Linked DNA regions of Methylomagnum ishizawai. Each later gene encodes a partner of the first gene's protein in a complex. Links are inferred from orthologs where the notes say so. Each region holds a gene or a part of one and is shown on either strand. Other genes may lie near its edges. The genes, in order: mfd and uvrA.

What was found.
Region 2: the proteins of mfd (region 1) and uvrA are in contact, whole or in part, in a crystal structure (PDB 4DFC), measured with the Escherichia coli proteins. The link is inferred for Methylomagnum ishizawai from one-to-one orthologs.

What each region holds. Positions count from the first base shown.
Region 1 is NZ_AP019783.1:1,219,724-1,228,101, reverse strand. Bases 2,819-6,814 are described here. They hold mfd (transcription-repair coupling factor), read left to right. Parts: upstream 2,819-3,146; coding sequence 3,147-6,614; downstream 6,615-6,814. Other genes in these bases: K5658_RS05655 (hypothetical protein), read right to left, coding at 6,735-6,814. Outside these bases: K5658_RS05675 (agmatine deiminase family protein), read left to right, coding at 17-1,045; K5658_RS05670 (carbon-nitrogen hydrolase), read left to right, coding at 1,067-1,957; K5658_RS05665 (H-NS histone family protein), read right to left, coding at 2,308-2,631; more of K5658_RS05655, read right to left, coding at 6,815-7,103; K5658_RS05650 (hypothetical protein), read right to left, coding at 7,120-7,296; K5658_RS05645 (hypothetical protein), read left to right, coding at 7,771-7,983; K5658_RS05640 (TerC family protein), read right to left, coding at 8,082-8,378. UniProt on the Escherichia coli protein: Couples transcription and DNA repair by recognizing RNA polymerase (RNAP) stalled at DNA lesions. Mediates ATP-dependent release of RNAP and its truncated transcript from the DNA, and recruitment of nucleotide excision repair machinery to the damaged site.
Region 2 is NZ_AP019783.1:2,046,122-2,053,920, forward strand. The notes cover bases 1-3,417. They hold uvrA (excinuclease ABC subunit UvrA), read left to right. Parts: upstream 1-394; coding sequence 395-3,217; downstream 3,218-3,417. Other genes in these bases: K5658_RS09325 (WD40/YVTN/BNR-like repeat-containing protein), read left to right, coding at 1-301; K5658_RS09335 (hypothetical protein), read right to left, coding at 3,267-3,410. In the rest of the region: K5658_RS09340 (DUF2959 domain-containing protein), read left to right, coding at 3,681-4,379; K5658_RS09345 (porin), read left to right, coding at 4,657-6,009; K5658_RS09350 (type IV pilus assembly protein FimV), read left to right, coding at 6,471-7,214; K5658_RS09355 (hypothetical protein), read left to right, coding at 7,207-7,799. UniProt on the Escherichia coli protein: The UvrABC repair system catalyzes the recognition and processing of DNA lesions. UvrA is an ATPase and a DNA-binding protein. A damage recognition complex composed of 2 UvrA and 2 UvrB subunits scans DNA for abnormalities.

The DNA.
Region 1 (8,378 bases):
AGCCCCCGTGAACCCAATGCCCACCGCCACCCTGATCCCCGAATGGGCCGAGCAAGCGGCCACCCTCATCGCCTGGCCCTACCCGGAAAGCGACTTCCAACCCTGGTTGGCCGCCGTGGAACAAACCTACGCCCATATCGGCGCGGAAATCGCCCGGCGGGAAACCTTGATCGTCGCCTGCCACGACGAGGCCCACCGCGCCCATATCGCCGCCGCGCTGGCCGGACGGGGCGTCGATACCGGGCGGGTCCGCTACGCGATACTGCCCTATGAAGATGTATGGGTACGGGATACCGCGCCGCTTTCGGTCGCGGCCCCGGAAGGCGGACGGAAACTCCTGGATTTCCGCTTCAACGGCTGGGGCGGCAAATACGGACATGGCGCCGACGCGGCCCTGGCGCGGAACCTCCATGCCACGGGACTGCTGGGCAATATACCCTTGACCGGCGTGGATTTCGTGCTGGAGGGCGGCAGCGTCGAATCCGACGGGCTGGGTACGCTGTTAACCACTACCCGCTGCTTGTTGAACCCCAACCGCAACCCCTCCCTGGACCCAGCCCAAATCGAGGCCCGGCTGCGGGAGTATCTCGGCGCGGAAAAGGTGTTATGGCTGGAACACGGCCACGCCGAAGGCGACGACACCGACGCCCATATCGACACCCTGGCCCGGCTCTGCGCGCCCGATACCCTCGCCTATACCGCCGTCGAAAACCCGGCGGACCCCCTATATCCCGAGTTCCAGAAGATGGCGGCGCAACTCGCGACTTTCACCACGCATTCCGGGACCGCCTACCGCCTGGTGCCGCTGCCCATACCCCAACCGATCCATAGCGAAGCGGGCGACCGCCTACCCGCCACCTATGCCAATTTCCTGATTATCAACGGCGCGGTCCTGGTGCCCACCTATAACGACCCCGCCGACGCCATCGCGCTGGAACGGCTGGCCGGTTGTTTCCCCGGCCGGGATGTGGTCGGCATCGATTGCGTGCCCTTGATCCGCCAATACGGCAGCCTGCACTGCATGACCATGCAATTCCCGCTCTAACCCCCGAGGATTCCCCAAGCCATGCACGCCACCCTCAAACTGGGATTCGTCCAACAAGCCTGCGGCGACGCCGACCCCGCCCGCAACCTGGAAACCTCCCTCCAGGGTATCCGCGAAGCCGCCGCGCAAGGCGCGGAATTGGTATTGTTGCCGGAATTGCACCTCGGTCCTTATTTCTGCCAAACCGAGGATTGCGCCCGCTTCGACCTGGCCGAACCCATCCCCGGCCCCACCACCGGCCACCTCGCCGCGCTGGCCCTGGAACTCGGCGTGGTCATCGTCGCCTCGCTGTTCGAGAAACGCGCCCCCGGCCTCTACCACAACACCGCCGTGGTGCTGGAACGCGATGGCAGTTTGGCCGGCAAATACCGCAAGATGCACATCCCGGACGATCCGGGCTATTACGAAAAGTTCTATTTCACCCCCGGCGACCTGGGCTTCGCGCCGATCCGCACCTCGGTGGGCAAGTTGGGCGTCCTAGTGTGCTGGGACCAGTGGTACCCGGAAGCGGCGCGGTTGATGGCCCTGGCCGGGGCCGACCTCCTGCTCTACCCCACCGCCATCGGCTGGAACCCGGACGACCCCGAGGCCGAGCGCCAACGCCAGTTGGAAGCCTGGGTCACGGTGCAGCGCGGCCACGCGGTCGCCAACGGCCTGCCGGTGGTGGCCTGCAACCGCATCGGCCACGAAGCCGACCCCAGCGGACACAGCCCCGGCATCCACTTCTGGGGCAATAGCTTCGCGGCGGGTCCGCAGGGCGAATTCCTGTGCCGGGCCGACGCCCAGGACAGCCGGGTGCTGATCGTGGATATCGACCGCCGCCGTTCCGAGGAGGTGCGGCGCATCTGGCCCTTCCTGCGCGACCGCCGGATCGACGAATACGGCGGCCTGACCCGGCGCTTCCTGGATTGATCCAGGGCACCGGCCCGTGGGAGCGCGCTCCCGGTGGATACCCGAATATCGACCCCGCCGCGGTCCCTGGGCCACATTCCACCCGCCCGGCCTATTTTCCTCCGGCCAGGCTTTTTTCAACATGCCGATAAAAACCGAACCCCTGGCCGGAATTGGGGGTATTCGCCCCTTACCACAGGGGAATCGGGTGTTTTGAGCCAGAGTCCGATAGTGGGATTATGCCGCGGGCATGGGAATTCTTCCCCCCCGCCAATGTCCATACCGCCCATCCACCGATAGCCGCCGTCCAAAACCTCCGGGCATAAAAAAACGCCCCCCGGCATTCCGCCGGGGGGCGTGGATCCGTCGGCTCAAGCGCCGAGTTCGAATTCCTTGATGTCGCGGCCTTCTTCGAGCAGGGCTTGCAGCCACTTGGGCTTCATGCCGCGCCCGGTCCACTTCTGGGAAAGGTTCTGGGGATTCTGATATTTCACCGGAACCTTGCTACCTTTTCTGCCCACCGGCTTGGTGATTTCGGTGATATCCACGTTCACGCCGATGGAAGTCGCTAACTCCTTGATCTTGGTGACAACTTCCTTGCGCTTATTATCGTGTTTCTCCCTGAGCGCTTTCTGGGCATTGTCGATCATGCTGGCCAACTCGGATTCGGAAAACTCGGCAAAGTTGCTCTTCATGGGAAACCTCTATGTTTGGATTTAGGACTGGGGGCATGTTAACCATGTCAGTTAACACGTCCATAGTATATTATGAATTCTGTCATATGAGAACCATTCTTGGTGGGAAGCTTCCAAGTTTTCCCAGGGTTAGCTTTTAATACGCCGATGCCTTATGGCAAGGCCGACCACGGCCATTCCCCAAGGCATGGTCCTGGCGAGCCACCCATTACGCCGGGCAATCCCAGGCTTTCCGCGCCGACATACCGCCCGCCCCAACACCCCGGCATCGGCCCAGGTTCGCCGATGGCGCGGCCCATGGGCCGATCCTGCCAAAGCGGCGATAATCGTACCCGATCCCCGCAAGCGGGATCGGCAATACAAGGAATCCCGCCCCGGCAAATCCCCTGGTTTAAACTATCGGCATGCCTGTTCATTCCGAACTTCCGGGTTAGAGCCGCACGCATGAAAGCTTTTCCCGCCATTTCCGGCGATAATCCCGGATTCCCGAATAGCCTCCGCACGGATTTCCCAGCATGAACCCAGCCCCACCCACCACTCCTTTGACTCCCACGACCCCAGCCTCCACCCAGGACGCGGGCGGTCCGGCCCTTTGGCGGAACCTTTTAGGCTGTGCCGACGCGCTGGCCTTGGCCCAGGCGGTTTTGCGGGAAAAGCGGCTGTTCCTGGTGGCCACCGAGGACACCCAAACGGCGGTGCGCCTGGAACACGAGATCGCCTTCTTCCTGGGCGGGGCGGCCCCGGTGCTGCATTTCCCGGATTGGGAAATCCTGCCCTACGATATTTTTTCGCCGCTGCCCGAGATCGTATCGGAGCGGCTCAAGACCCTGGCCGCGCTGGCGCGGGCCGGACAGGGCGTGTTGCTCACTCCCGTGGCGACGCTGATGCAACGCTTGACGCCGCGCAGCCACGTCCTGGGCAATACCTTCGTCCTGAAACCGGGCCACCGCCTGAGCCTCGAAGAAACCCGCCAACGCCTGGAAAGCGTCGGCTATCAATGCGTGTCGCAAGTGTTGCAGCATGGGGAATTCGCGGTGCGCGGGGCCATCCTCGACCTGTTCCCGATGGGGAGCGGGGTGCCCTACCGCATCGAACTGTTCGACGAGGAAGTGGAATCGATCCGCACCTTCGATGTGGAAACCCAGCGCTCGGCGCAGAAGGTCGGCGAGATCAACCTGTTCCCGGCACGGGAATTCCCCTTCGACGAGACCGCCATCACGCGCTTCCGCAAGGCGTTCCGCCTCCACTTCCCGGACGCCTCGTCCAACAACCCGCTGTATCTGGATGTCAGCAAGGGCATCGCGCCGGGCGGGATCGAGTATTACCTGCCGCTGTTCGTGGACACCACGGAAACCCTGTTCGATTACCTGCCCAAGGGCGCGGTGGTGGTACTGCGCGGGGCGGCACGGGCCGCCGCCAGCGCCTTCCATGCCGAAACCGAAGCGCGTTACCGCCAGCGTTCCGGCCATATCGACAAGCCGCCGCTGCCGCCCGCGGCGCTATTCCTGGACCCCGAAACGCTGGAACAACGGCTCTCGGCCTATCCCCGGATCGAAATCGACCCGGCGGATTCGGATGCCGAAGGCACGGTCTACGCCTGCAAGCCGCTACCCCCGCTCGCCCTCGACCCCAAGCAAAAGCAACCCGCCGCCGCCCTCTCCGCCTTCATCGCCGAACTGCGGGGCCGGGTGTTGTTCGTGGCCGAGACCGCCGGCCACCGCGAGGCTTTGCTGGAACAACTCGGCAAGACCGGGCTGCGGCCCAAGGTGGTGGAAAGCTGGCGGGAATTCCTCGACCGGCCCGAAGGTCCCTGCCTGGTCATCGCGCCGATGGACCACGGGTTATGGTTGGAGGAACCGCCGCTCGCCATCGTCACCGAAACCCAGCTGTCCGGCGAAAAGGTCCAGCAGCGCCGCCGCCGCCGCCGCGCCGGGGGCCATAAGCTCGACCAAATCCTCCGCAACCTGGAAGAACTGGATGTCGGCTCCCCGGTCGTGCATCAGGACCACGGCGTGGGCCGCTACCTGGGACTGGCCAAGCTCACCGTGGGCGGTATCGACACCGAATTCCTGGCCCTGGAATACGCGGGCGGCGACAAACTCTACGTGCCGGTGTCCTCGCTGCATTTGATCGGCCGCTACAGCGGGGCCGACCCGGACGCGGCCCCCCTCCACAAACTCGGCGGCGAACAATGGCGCAAAGCCCGCCGCAAAGCCCTGGAACGGGTGCGCGACGTGGCGGCGGAATTGCTCGACATCCACGCCAAACGCGCCGCCCGGCTCGGCTTCGGCCATCAAACCCAGACCGAGGAATATCTGGCCTTCGCCGCCGCCTTCCCGTTCGAGGAAACCCCGGACCAGGAAAGCGCCATCCTCGATTGCCTGGGCGACATGGCCTCGCCCCGGCCCATGGACCGGGTGGTGTGCGGCGACGTGGGGTTCGGCAAGACCGAGGTGGCGATGCGGGCCGCCTTCGTGGCGGTGCAGAACGGCAAGCAGGTGGCGGTGCTGGTGCCGACCACGCTCCTGGCCCAGCAGCATTATCAGAACTTCCGCGACCGCTTCGCCGACTGGCCGATCCGGGTCGAGACCGTGTCGCGCTTCGTCGGCAAGAAGCAGCAGGACCAGGCGCTGAAGGAATTGGCCGAGGGCAAGCTCGATATCCTCATCGGCACCCACAAGGTGTTGCAGAAGGATGTGAAGTTCAAGGATTTGGGGCTGGTGATCGTGGACGAGGAACACCGTTTCGGCGTGACCCAGAAGGAGCATTTCAAAAAGCTCAGGAGCGAGGTGGATTTCCTGGCCCTGACCGCGACCCCGATCCCGCGCACCTTGAACCTCGCCATGTCGGGGCTACGGGATATTTCCCTCATCGCCACCCCGCCGCCCAACCGCCATGCCATCAAGACCTTCGTCAGCGAATGGGACGACGCCTTGGTGCAAGAGGCTTTGCTGCGCGAGATCAAGCGCGGCGGCCAAGCCTATTTCCTCCATAACAAGATCGAGACCATGGACAAGATGGCGCGGGAATTGGCGAAACTGGTGCCCATCGCCCGCATCCGCACCGCCCACGGCCAGATGCCGGAACGCGAACTCGAAGCCATCATGCTGGATTTCTACCACCAGCGCTTCAACGTGCTGATTTGCACCACCATCATCGAAAGCGGCATCGACGTGCCCAGCGCCAACACCATCGTCATCAACCGCGCCGACACCCTGGGCCTGGCGCAATTGCACCAGATCCGGGGCCGGGTCGGGCGCTCGCACCACCGGGCCTATGCCTATCTGATGGTGCCGTCCAAGGCGCTGATGACCGCCGACGCCATCAAGCGCCTGGAAGCCATCGAGGCCAGCGGCGAACTGGGCGCGGGTTTCATGCTGTCCTCGCACGATCTCGAAATCCGCGGCGCGGGCGAATTGCTGGGCGACGAGCAGAGCGGGCAAATCCAGGAAATCGGCCTGACGATGTATACCGAAATGCTGGAGCGGGCGGTGGCAGCGCTCCAATCCGGGCGGCAACCCGACCTCGACCTGCTCCCGCACGAAGCCGGCCCCGAGATCGATCTGCAAGCCCCGGCCCTGATCCCCGACGATTACCTGTGGGACGCCCACACCCGCTTGGTGCTGTACAAGCGCATCGCCAACGCCCGCGACGACGCAGGACTCCGGGCGCTGCAAGTGGAGATGATCGACCGCTTCGGCCTATTGCCGCCGCAGACCAAGGTGCTGTTCGCCATCACCGCGCTCAAACTCAAGGCGGAGAGGCTGGGTATCCGCAAGATCGAGGCGGGACCGACCGGCGGGCGGATTCTGTTCCATCCGAATCCGCCCATCGATCCGCTCAAAGTGATCCGCCTGATCCAAACCCAACCCAAGGTCTACAAGTTGGACGGGCCGGACAAACTGCGTTTCACGGCTAGCTTCGACGGACCGGAGGCGAAACTTGGATTCGTGGAGAAATTGGTGGGGGAATTGGCGGGATAATGAAAGCACGTTACCTATAGGGTGGGCACGTATGCCGTGCCCACCGGGATAACGCAAAAATGGTGGGCATGGTGACATGCCCACCCTACGGCCGAGGGGTAAACCCAAATCGGAAATACTCTAGCTTTTACCGGGAATCAACCCCGCCGAGCCGGGTTTGAGCCGTTTGCAAGATACCTCGACATCCTCCACATGGCAGCGATACCCCGCATCGGTCCCGGCGCAGGGTTCGCAAACCAGCTTGCCCGGCGCTTTTTGCTCCGATACATACCAGCCATAGCCCTGGGTTTCGCAGAAACGCTTGGCGAACTTGCCGATGGTATAGGCATCGCTGGCCCGCTGTTCGGCGTCGGGTTTGGCCGCGCACTGCCGCGAGGCCAAGGTATTGCCCAACAGGTCGCGGTAGATATATTCCGAAGCCGGGGCGCTGCCACAATATAGGGCCAGCGCCGCCGCCAGGGACAAACCGGATTTCATCAGGATATTCATCGTCCAGCCCTCCCGCTCAATGGATCACGCGGATATTCATCTGCGCGGTTTCTTCCGCCTGTTGCTGGCGGATGGGATCGTACTTGTCGTTCTCGCTCAACTTGACCATCGCCACCACCACCACCAGCAATGTGGTCACCAGCGCCACATAGCCCCAGAATAAATCTTTCTCTTCGCTGACTTGTGCGTTCATGGCTGTTTCCTCTCTCTTTGGATTATCGACGCCCCACAATAGCCCCAGGCCATGGATACCGATTCCGGCAGGGTCAAAAAACCTCGGACAATGCCCTATCCATCCGCGCCTTTTATTCATCCAGGGCGGTATCGAGAAATCCGGGGAACGATGATGGCAAAAGCCCAGACCACTATTGTTTCGTGTCGAAACTTTAGTGGGGAACACCGGGCTTGTCAAGCCCTGGGATGTGTCTCCGATAGGCCGTAGGCGGGGGCGTTTTTTCCGCGATGAATGCGCTTGGCAACAATTTCCCGGAAAAGTCGGTGGTTTTTCCAGGATGATTCTAATCAGTGCCGCCTCGCATCGTGGCTGGAAACGGCCACCGTAGTTACCGCGGAATTTAATCCGATCCACGCTGTCTAAAGTTTTATAAGTTACTCCCTTGGGATTAACAATGGCTACCTTTTTATTCAAAATCAAAGGAGTCCATCCATGAACAAGCTCATAGCCACCCTCATCATGACCATAACCCTGATCATTACGGGCTGCATCTCTTATACACCCGGCCCGCCCAGATACGATCATGAGGCTGTCTTGGAAAGGGAATACGAAGATTGTTTGGCGATGCCCGACACGGATTGCTCGGACGAAAGGCATGAACTACGGCAACATCAGCAATGGGAGTTGCTCGACCGCAGTTCATAGGCTGGAACCGTTGGGTTATCCCCCGGTATAAATCCGGACCGCTTGTTCAAAGGTATACCTGAGAAACAATCAGGTATACCGCTTCCCCGTCGGCGTAATTACCCACCCCGCCTTTCCTGGAGGGCCGGTGGGTTTTTTCCGGGTTTCCGCCGTTGCCCGCGCAGCAAGTTCAGGAACTCGACGAACGCCGAAAAGACTATCGCGAAATAAAGATATCCACGAGGGATGTGGAATCCGAGCCCATCGGCAACCAAGGCGATGCCGATCATCAGCAAAAAGGCGAGCGCCAACATCTTGGTCGTCGGATGCCGTTCGATAAATCTCGACAGCGGCCCCGAAGCCACCAACATCACAAGGATGGACAAGAACACCGCGGCCACCATCACCCCGAGGAC
Region 2 (7,799 bases), 820 kb from region 1 along the record:
CAGCAGCGGCAACCTGCTCGACCTATCGCTGAAGCGCCCGGACCCAGGCGCTTGGCGGCATCTCGATACCGGCGTGCCTAACGGTGCCGTCGGCACCTTGGCGCTGGATGGCAAGGAATGCTGGTTTTCGATGCCGCTCGATTCCGTGCGGAATTTTTATTCCGACGACCACTGCGCCAGTTTCCAGCCCTTGGTCGTCGATCCGCAAAGCGCGTTTTTTACCCTGGGCAAGGCTTGGCGGGGTCGCAGCCTCTGGGGCACGACCCGGCGGGTGCTTTACATGGACCGGCGCTCGCCCTGAAACCATGCCAATGGGGCGGCGCGGTCCGGGTAGGGGTTCCAACCCCGTCCGAACCGCTATAATCGACGCCCCTTCGCTCCACGCTCCCCCTCCATGGACATCATCCGAATCCGCGGTGCCCGCACCCACAACCTCCAGGACATCGACCTCGACCTGCCCCGCGACCGGCTGATCGTCATCACCGGGCTGTCGGGTTCGGGGAAATCCTCGCTGGCCTTCGACACCCTCTACGCCGAGGGCCAACGGCGCTATGTGGAATCGCTGTCGGCCTATGCCCGCCAATTCCTCTCGGTGATGGAAAAGCCCGACGTGGACCATATCGAAGGCTTGTCCCCGGCCATTTCCATCGAGCAGAAATCCACCTCGCACAACCCGCGTTCCACCGTCGGCACCATCACCGAAATCTACGACTACCTGCGCCTGCTCTATGCCCGCGCCGGTACGCCGCGCTGCCCGGAACACGGCGTCTCGCTGGAAGCCCAGACCATCAGCCAGATGGTGGACCATGTGCTGGGCCAGCCGGAGGATTCGCGCTGGATGCTGTTGGCCCCGGTGGTCAACGCCCGCAAGGGCGAACACGCCCAGGTGTTGGACGACCTCCGCAACCAGGGCTATATCCGCGCCCGCATCGACGGCGAAGTCTACGAACTGGACGAGCCGCCCAAGCTCGACCTGCGGAAGAAGCACACCATCGAAGTGGTGGTGGACCGTTTCAAGGTGCGGCCCGATTTGGGGCTGCGGCTGGCGGAATCGTTCGAGACCGCGCTGAAGCTGGCCGACGGCATGGCCTTGGTGGTGTCGATGGACGAAGCCAAGCAAGAGCTGATTTATTCGGACAAATACGCCTGCACCCTGTGCGGCTACTCCTTGAGCGAACTGGAACCGCGTATCTTTTCCTTCAACAATCCCAAGGGCGCGTGTCCCGCCTGCGATGGCCTGGGGGTGAAGCAATATTTCGATCCGGCCTTGGTCGTCACCCAGCCCAAGGCCAGCCTGGCCGAAGGCGCGGTGCGCGGCTGGGACCGGCGCAATGCTTATTACTGGCAGATGATCGCGTCGCTGGCCGAGCATTACGGTTTCGACCCGGAAACCCCGTTCGCCGAGTTGCCGGACAGCGTCCGCCAGACCGTGCTATATGGTAGCGGCGGCGAGGCCATCGCCTTCAAGGTCCAGAGCGCCCAAGGCAAAACCCTGGTCCATCGCCATAGCTTCGAGGGTGTCATTCCCAATATGGAGCGGCGCTACAAGGAAACCGATTCGCAGATGGTGCGGGAGGAATTGGCGAAATACCTCTCGGCCAAACCCTGTCCCGAGTGCGGCGGGGCGCGGCTGAACCGTGCGGCCCGGCATGTCTATGTCGCCGATACCGCCTTGCCCGTGTTGACCGGGCTGCCGATCCGCCGGGCGGTGGACTTCTTCGACGCGCTGAACCTGGCCGGACGGCGCGGCGCGGTCGCGGCCAAGATCGTCAAGGAAATCTCGGAGCGCCTGCGTTTCCTGGTCAATGTGGGCTTGGATTACCTGACCCTGGACCGCAGCGCCGACACGCTGTCGGGTGGCGAAGCCCAGCGCATCCGTTTGGCGAGCCAGGTCGGGGCGGGTTTGGTGGGCGTGATGTACGTGCTGGACGAGCCTTCCATCGGCCTGCACCAGCGCGACAACGAGCGTTTGTTGGAGACCCTGCGGCGGCTGCGCGACCTGGGCAATACCGTGATCGTGGTCGAACACGACGAGGACGCCATCCGCACCGCCGATCATGTGGTCGATATTGGCCCCGGCGCGGGCGTGCATGGCGGGCGCATCGTCGCCCAGGGCACGCCGGAGCAGGTGATGGCCGACGCTGGATCGCTGACCGGGGCTTATCTCGCGGGCCGTTTGTCCATCGAAGTGCCCGAAGCCCGCTACGAACCCGACCCCGGGCGGATGCTGCGCTTGAAAAACGCCAGCGGCAACAATCTCAAGGGCGTGGACGCGGAATTCCCGGTGGGCTTGTTCACCTGCGTCACCGGCGTGTCCGGTTCGGGCAAATCCACCCTGGTCAACGACACCCTGTTCCGCCACGTCGCCCGCATCCTCAACGGCGCTTCGGAAGCGCCCGCGCCCTGCGCGGCCATCGAGGGCTTGGAATATTTCGACAAGGTGGTCGATATCGATCAAAGCCCGATAGGCCGCACGCCGCGTTCCAATCCCGCCACCTATACCGGCGTGTTCACCCCGATCCGCGAACTGTTCGCCGCCACGCCGGAAGCCCGTTCCCGTGGCTACGCGCCCGGAAGGTTCAGCTTCAACGTCAAGGGCGGGCGCTGCGAAGCCTGCGCGGGCGATGGCGTCATCAAGGTGGAGATGCATTTCCTGCCGGATATCTTCGTCCATTGCGACCTTTGCAAGGGCAAGCGCTACAACCGCGAAACCCTGGACATCCGCTACAAGGGCAAGACCATCCACGAGGTGCTGGACATGACGGTGGAGGAGGCCCAAGCCTTTTTCGCGGCCATCCCCACCGTGGCCCGCAAGTTGGATACCTTGGTGGAAGTGGGCCTGGGCTATCTCACCCTGGGCCAGAACGCCGTGACCCTCTCGGGCGGCGAGGCCCAGCGGGTGAAATTGGCGCGGGAACTGTCGAAGCGCGATACCGGCAAGACCTTATATATCCTGGACGAACCGACCACGGGGCTGCATTTCCATGATATCCGCCAATTGCTGGGGGTGTTGCACCGGCTCCGCGAGCACGGCAATACGGTGATCGTGATCGAGCATAACCTGGATGTCATCAAGACCGCCGATTGGCTGGTCGATCTGGGACCGGAAGGCGGGGAAGGGGGCGGGCGGATTCTCGCGGTAGGGACGCCGGAGCAAATCGCCGACGATGCGGCGTCCCATACCGGGCGGTTCTTGCGGAAGGTGTTGGGGCGGTGACTCCCGCCGCGGCACTGGGGGAAGGGCGCGGCGGGTTGGAGCGGCGGCGTCAGGTGGACTGGCGGTCGATGGAGTGGGTGCCGTAGACCTCCTGCGAGGAGTTGACAGGATCGCTGGCGATCAGCCAAGTGATGATTAAGCCCAGGGTCAGGGCCATGAATAACAGCAAGGATTTTTCGGTCAATGCGCTCACGTTAAACTCCCCAGTGAGAATTAGGTCTTGTTAGGCTTCGGGATGCCCGGACGTTCTGCCGGTACAAACACTAGGTTTGTAAGGCGAAGATTACGCAATTTTGTGAAATTTGTCATGGTTTGTCCGACGAAAAATCCTTGACTCCGGGGTTTTTACCCTTCATGTGGTGAATTTTTACCCTTGACATTCGGGCTCCGGCCTTGTTGGTTTGTGCCGTGCCCCGTTCCGGGGCGTTCGTTCATCGTTATGCCACCCCGTTCTTGAATCCCTATGAGCAAGCAGCCCGTCCCGACCCCCGCCACCCTCGCCGATATCCTCAACCCGCTGGCCAAATATCTCGTCGCCCAGTGCCAGAAGCTGTATTTCCGGGTGGTGGAGTCGACCGGCCAGCATAAGCGCGACATCCTGGTGCGGCGGGTGGAGAGCGCCCGCGATAGCCTTGAGGAGGCCAAGGACCAATTCCAGAGCGCCCTCGACAAATTCAGCGCCCTGACCCAGTTCGACGGCGGCGACCTGGAGGATTTATACCGGCAGCTCAAGCTCGAATTCGATTACAGCACGGCCAAGGCGCTGGCGGTGAAGGACCGCATCGACGCCGTGCAGGATGTGGCGGAAGCCTTGTTCGCCGAATGGGAGGGGGAACTGGAGCAATATTCCAACCGTAGCCTGCGCAGCGCCAGCCGCCAGAAACTCAAGCTGACCCAGCAGCATTATGGGCAGTTGATTTCGGCGATGCGGCGGGCCGAGAGCAAGATCGAGCCGGTGTTGCGGGTATTCCAGGACCAGGTGTTGTTTTTGAAACACAACCTGAACGCCAAGGCCATCGCTTCGCTGGAACACGAGCTGACGGCCATGGCCGTGGGCGTCAACGGCCTGATCGGCGCGATGGAGAAATCCATAGGCCGGGCCAATGATTTCGTGCGTTCGTTGAACGGGCGCAAGGCCTTGCCGCCTTCCAGCGAGGATTAGTTTTGCCTTGGAGATGGGGGGCGGATTCATTATGGTTAATAAGCCCGCGCCTACAGCCTACGGTTCCGGCTGAGGCGAATCAACCACAAAAAGTCCCTTTCGTGCTATCTTTGCAACTCCGTGTTGTTATAGTGCAAAAGCCGGTCAAAATGCACCGTTTTTGTGCGTAAAATTGGCGTCTGCCCCTTGATGAATAAGCTGGATTCCTTTGTTCACGGGCTTGGCGCGGTTTGTGCAATTTGGCTTCATGATTTGCGAATTTTCGGAGTGACTTAGAATGAAAAATAGCGCTTTCAGCATCCGTCTGAGCATGGCGGCCTTGGGTGTCCTTTCGGTTTTGGCGGCGGGTTCGGCCGCCGCGAGTGAAATAGAGGAAGCCTCCGGGTTGGCGGATTACATGGCCGGCAAGGGCGATGCCCAGCCTTTGAAGGATTACGGCATCAAATGGGGCGGATGGCTTAATACCAGCATATCGATCAACGATAACAGTTCCCCGGACAAGTTCAACGGCCCGGTGACTTTCGGCGACCGTACCAGCGAATTGCAGGTCAACCAGGCCTACCTGTGGATACAGAAGGCGGTGGAGGCCAGCGGCGATAATTGGGGTTGGGGCGGACGCTTCGACATCATGTACGGCACCGACTCGATCTTCACCCAGGCCTACGGCAACCCGGCCTTCGATCCCCGCACCGGCGCGGTCAACACCAACCGCGGCCATTGGGACTTGCACCTGACCAGCTTCGACCAGCGCTTCTACGCCCTGGCCCTGCCGCAGGCCTATGGCGAATTGAACATCCCCGTCGGCAATGGGCTGAACGTGAAGGTCGGCCACTTCTACACGCCCATCGGCTACGAGGTCGTGACCGCGCCCGACAACTTCTTCTTCAGCAAGCCCTACACCTTCCAATACGGCGAGCCCTTCACCCACACCGGCGTCCTGGGCAACTACACCGTCGACGACAACTGGGCTGTGATGGCCGGTGCCGTGACCGGCAGTTCCACCGGCGGCTGGGATGGTGGTTTCGACCGCAATATCGGCAACTGGGATTTCATCGGCGGTTTCACCTGGACCAGCGACGACAAGAACTACTCGTTCAACGCCTCCTCCACCGCCGGTTCCCAGTCCGAGCAGAATAGCAACACCTGGGCGCTGTACAGCTTGGTCGGCAAGGCCAATTTCCTGGATAACACCTTGCATGTGGTCACCCAGCACGACCACGGCTTCGCCAACAACGTCCTGACCTCCCGTGGCCTGGGCGACGACGCCGAGTGGTACGGCATCAACCAATACCTGATGTACGACATCCAGGAAGACCTGGGCGTGGGTATCCGCGGCGAATGGTTCCGCGACAACAACGGCTTCCGCGTGAACGGCCCGGCCCGGTGCGGCGCTGGCCTCAACGCCGACGGTGCCGGCAATGTTGTTTCCTATACCTGTCCGGGCTACTCCTATCCTTGGGCGGGTAGCAATTATTACGAAGTCACCGTCGGCCTGACCTACAAGCCGCTGAAGTGGGTCACGCTGCGCCCGAACCTCCGCTACGACTGGACCGACAAGGTCAAGGCCTTCGACGACGGCAAGCGCAAAGACCAGCTTTTGTTCTCCACGGATGTCGTCATCCTGTTCTGATTCCCGATTGTCATGGCGCGGACAAGGACGTCTTTCCCGTCGCGGGAGGCGGCCCGGCCATGGCTGTGAAACATGCGCTTCCATCGCTGTATCCCACTGTTACTTAAATGAGGCGGTGACATCCCGGTGTCCGGGAACCGGCCACCGCCTCTCCTACCTCCCCTCCCAAAAAGCGGCTCCATTACCGCAACCACCCGCTGCGTCCGGTTTCGGTCCATCCGTCCGGTCCCCCTATCTATCCGGGTTCCCCCCCGGCGTCCTGGGCCATGCCGGTCGGCGAACCCGCGCCGGGACCGGATTTGGCCTTCGGAATAAGCATAGGGGTATCGCTTCTCATGTCACCCTTGACGTACACTATTACGCCACCGAAAAACGCCGTATAGAAATGCGAAGCCGCGCCGGACCAAGGTGGCCTGATGGGCGGGGCGGGTGGCTTCCTCTGTGAAAAACGCGGGGCAGATTTGACGGTAGAGCATAACCAGACCCTCGTGTCGGCCCGGCTTCCCCCGGAACCGCCGCTAGGGCACTTCCAAGACGACCCGGAGCCGGCCTTTGTGGTGCCGGGATCGGCGGAACTCACATTTCCCAGGGAATACCATGCGGCGCTCTCGGATTATTTCCGCCATTGCATCGCCCGCGATCCCAACGACCTGCGTAGCCATGTGCGGCGGATCTATCTCGAACACGAAGCGGGGCGGGGCGAAGAACTCCACGCCGCCTTGCTCGACCTGTTCATCGCCCTGGGAAGGCGCGGGGCCGGGTTGCGTAGGCGTATGCTCGAATTGGCCCGCGATACCCTCGATCCCCGGCTGTTCCAGGAACTGGCCGGTGCCTTCGCCCAGGGCGTGGATGCCATCCATACCCCCATCGTGCCGGGTTCGATCTTGAGCCGGGGCATCGAGGGCGGCTTGAACCTCGTCCATCCGGCAGGGGAACCGCGCGGGGAGGGGCCGAGGGATGTCTTGCTCGAAGCGCGGGAATATCTGGAATACAGCCAAGTGGAGGAGGCGCGCGCCCTCCTGGAGCGGGCCGTCCTGCGCGAGCCGCTACGGGCCGAACTGCATTTGGAACTGCTGGATATTTACCGCTCCACCCGCGATAGCGCTAATTTTTCCAGGCTGTCCGAGGCGTTGGAGGGCATCGAAATCGCGGTGCCCGAAGCTTGGCAAGCATTGACAGAGTACTTCAGGAGCCTCAATGATTAGTCCCCGAGACATGTCGCTGCGGGCTTGCGCCCTGGGCTTCGATGCTCGTTCCTATACGGCCCTACAATTGTTTTTCCGCGGCAAATGCGGCGACAAGGCCGTCCTGGTCGGCGAGGACGACGCCGATGTCAGCATCGTCGACATGGATTCCTTCAATGGCGCGAAAATCCTCGCCGAGCAGCGGGAACGGCATCCGGGACGGCCTTTCATCCTGTTGTCCCTGAATCCCCCGGCGGAAATCCCGTCCGGAGTGATCTACATCAAGAAGCCGGTGCAGATACAAAGCATGCTGACCGCTTTGGAACAGACCGCCGCCCGGTTGAGGGCCAAGGCCGCGCCCAAGGCTCCCGCCGAGAAGATACGCCGCGATGCCGAATCCCCCGCCAAGCCGCCCGTGGACGCCGCGCCCAAGCCGGGCGCAAGCCCCGTTCCGGCGCGGCCCGCCGCCCCGGCCATAGGCTTCGCCGCCCGCGAGGACCGCGATACCAGCCATGCGGCGCTGTCGTTGGACGAGCGTGGTTTTGGCGACTATATTGGTTCGCTCAAGGATATAGACCCCAGCAATCCCATGGAGGTGACCGCGGC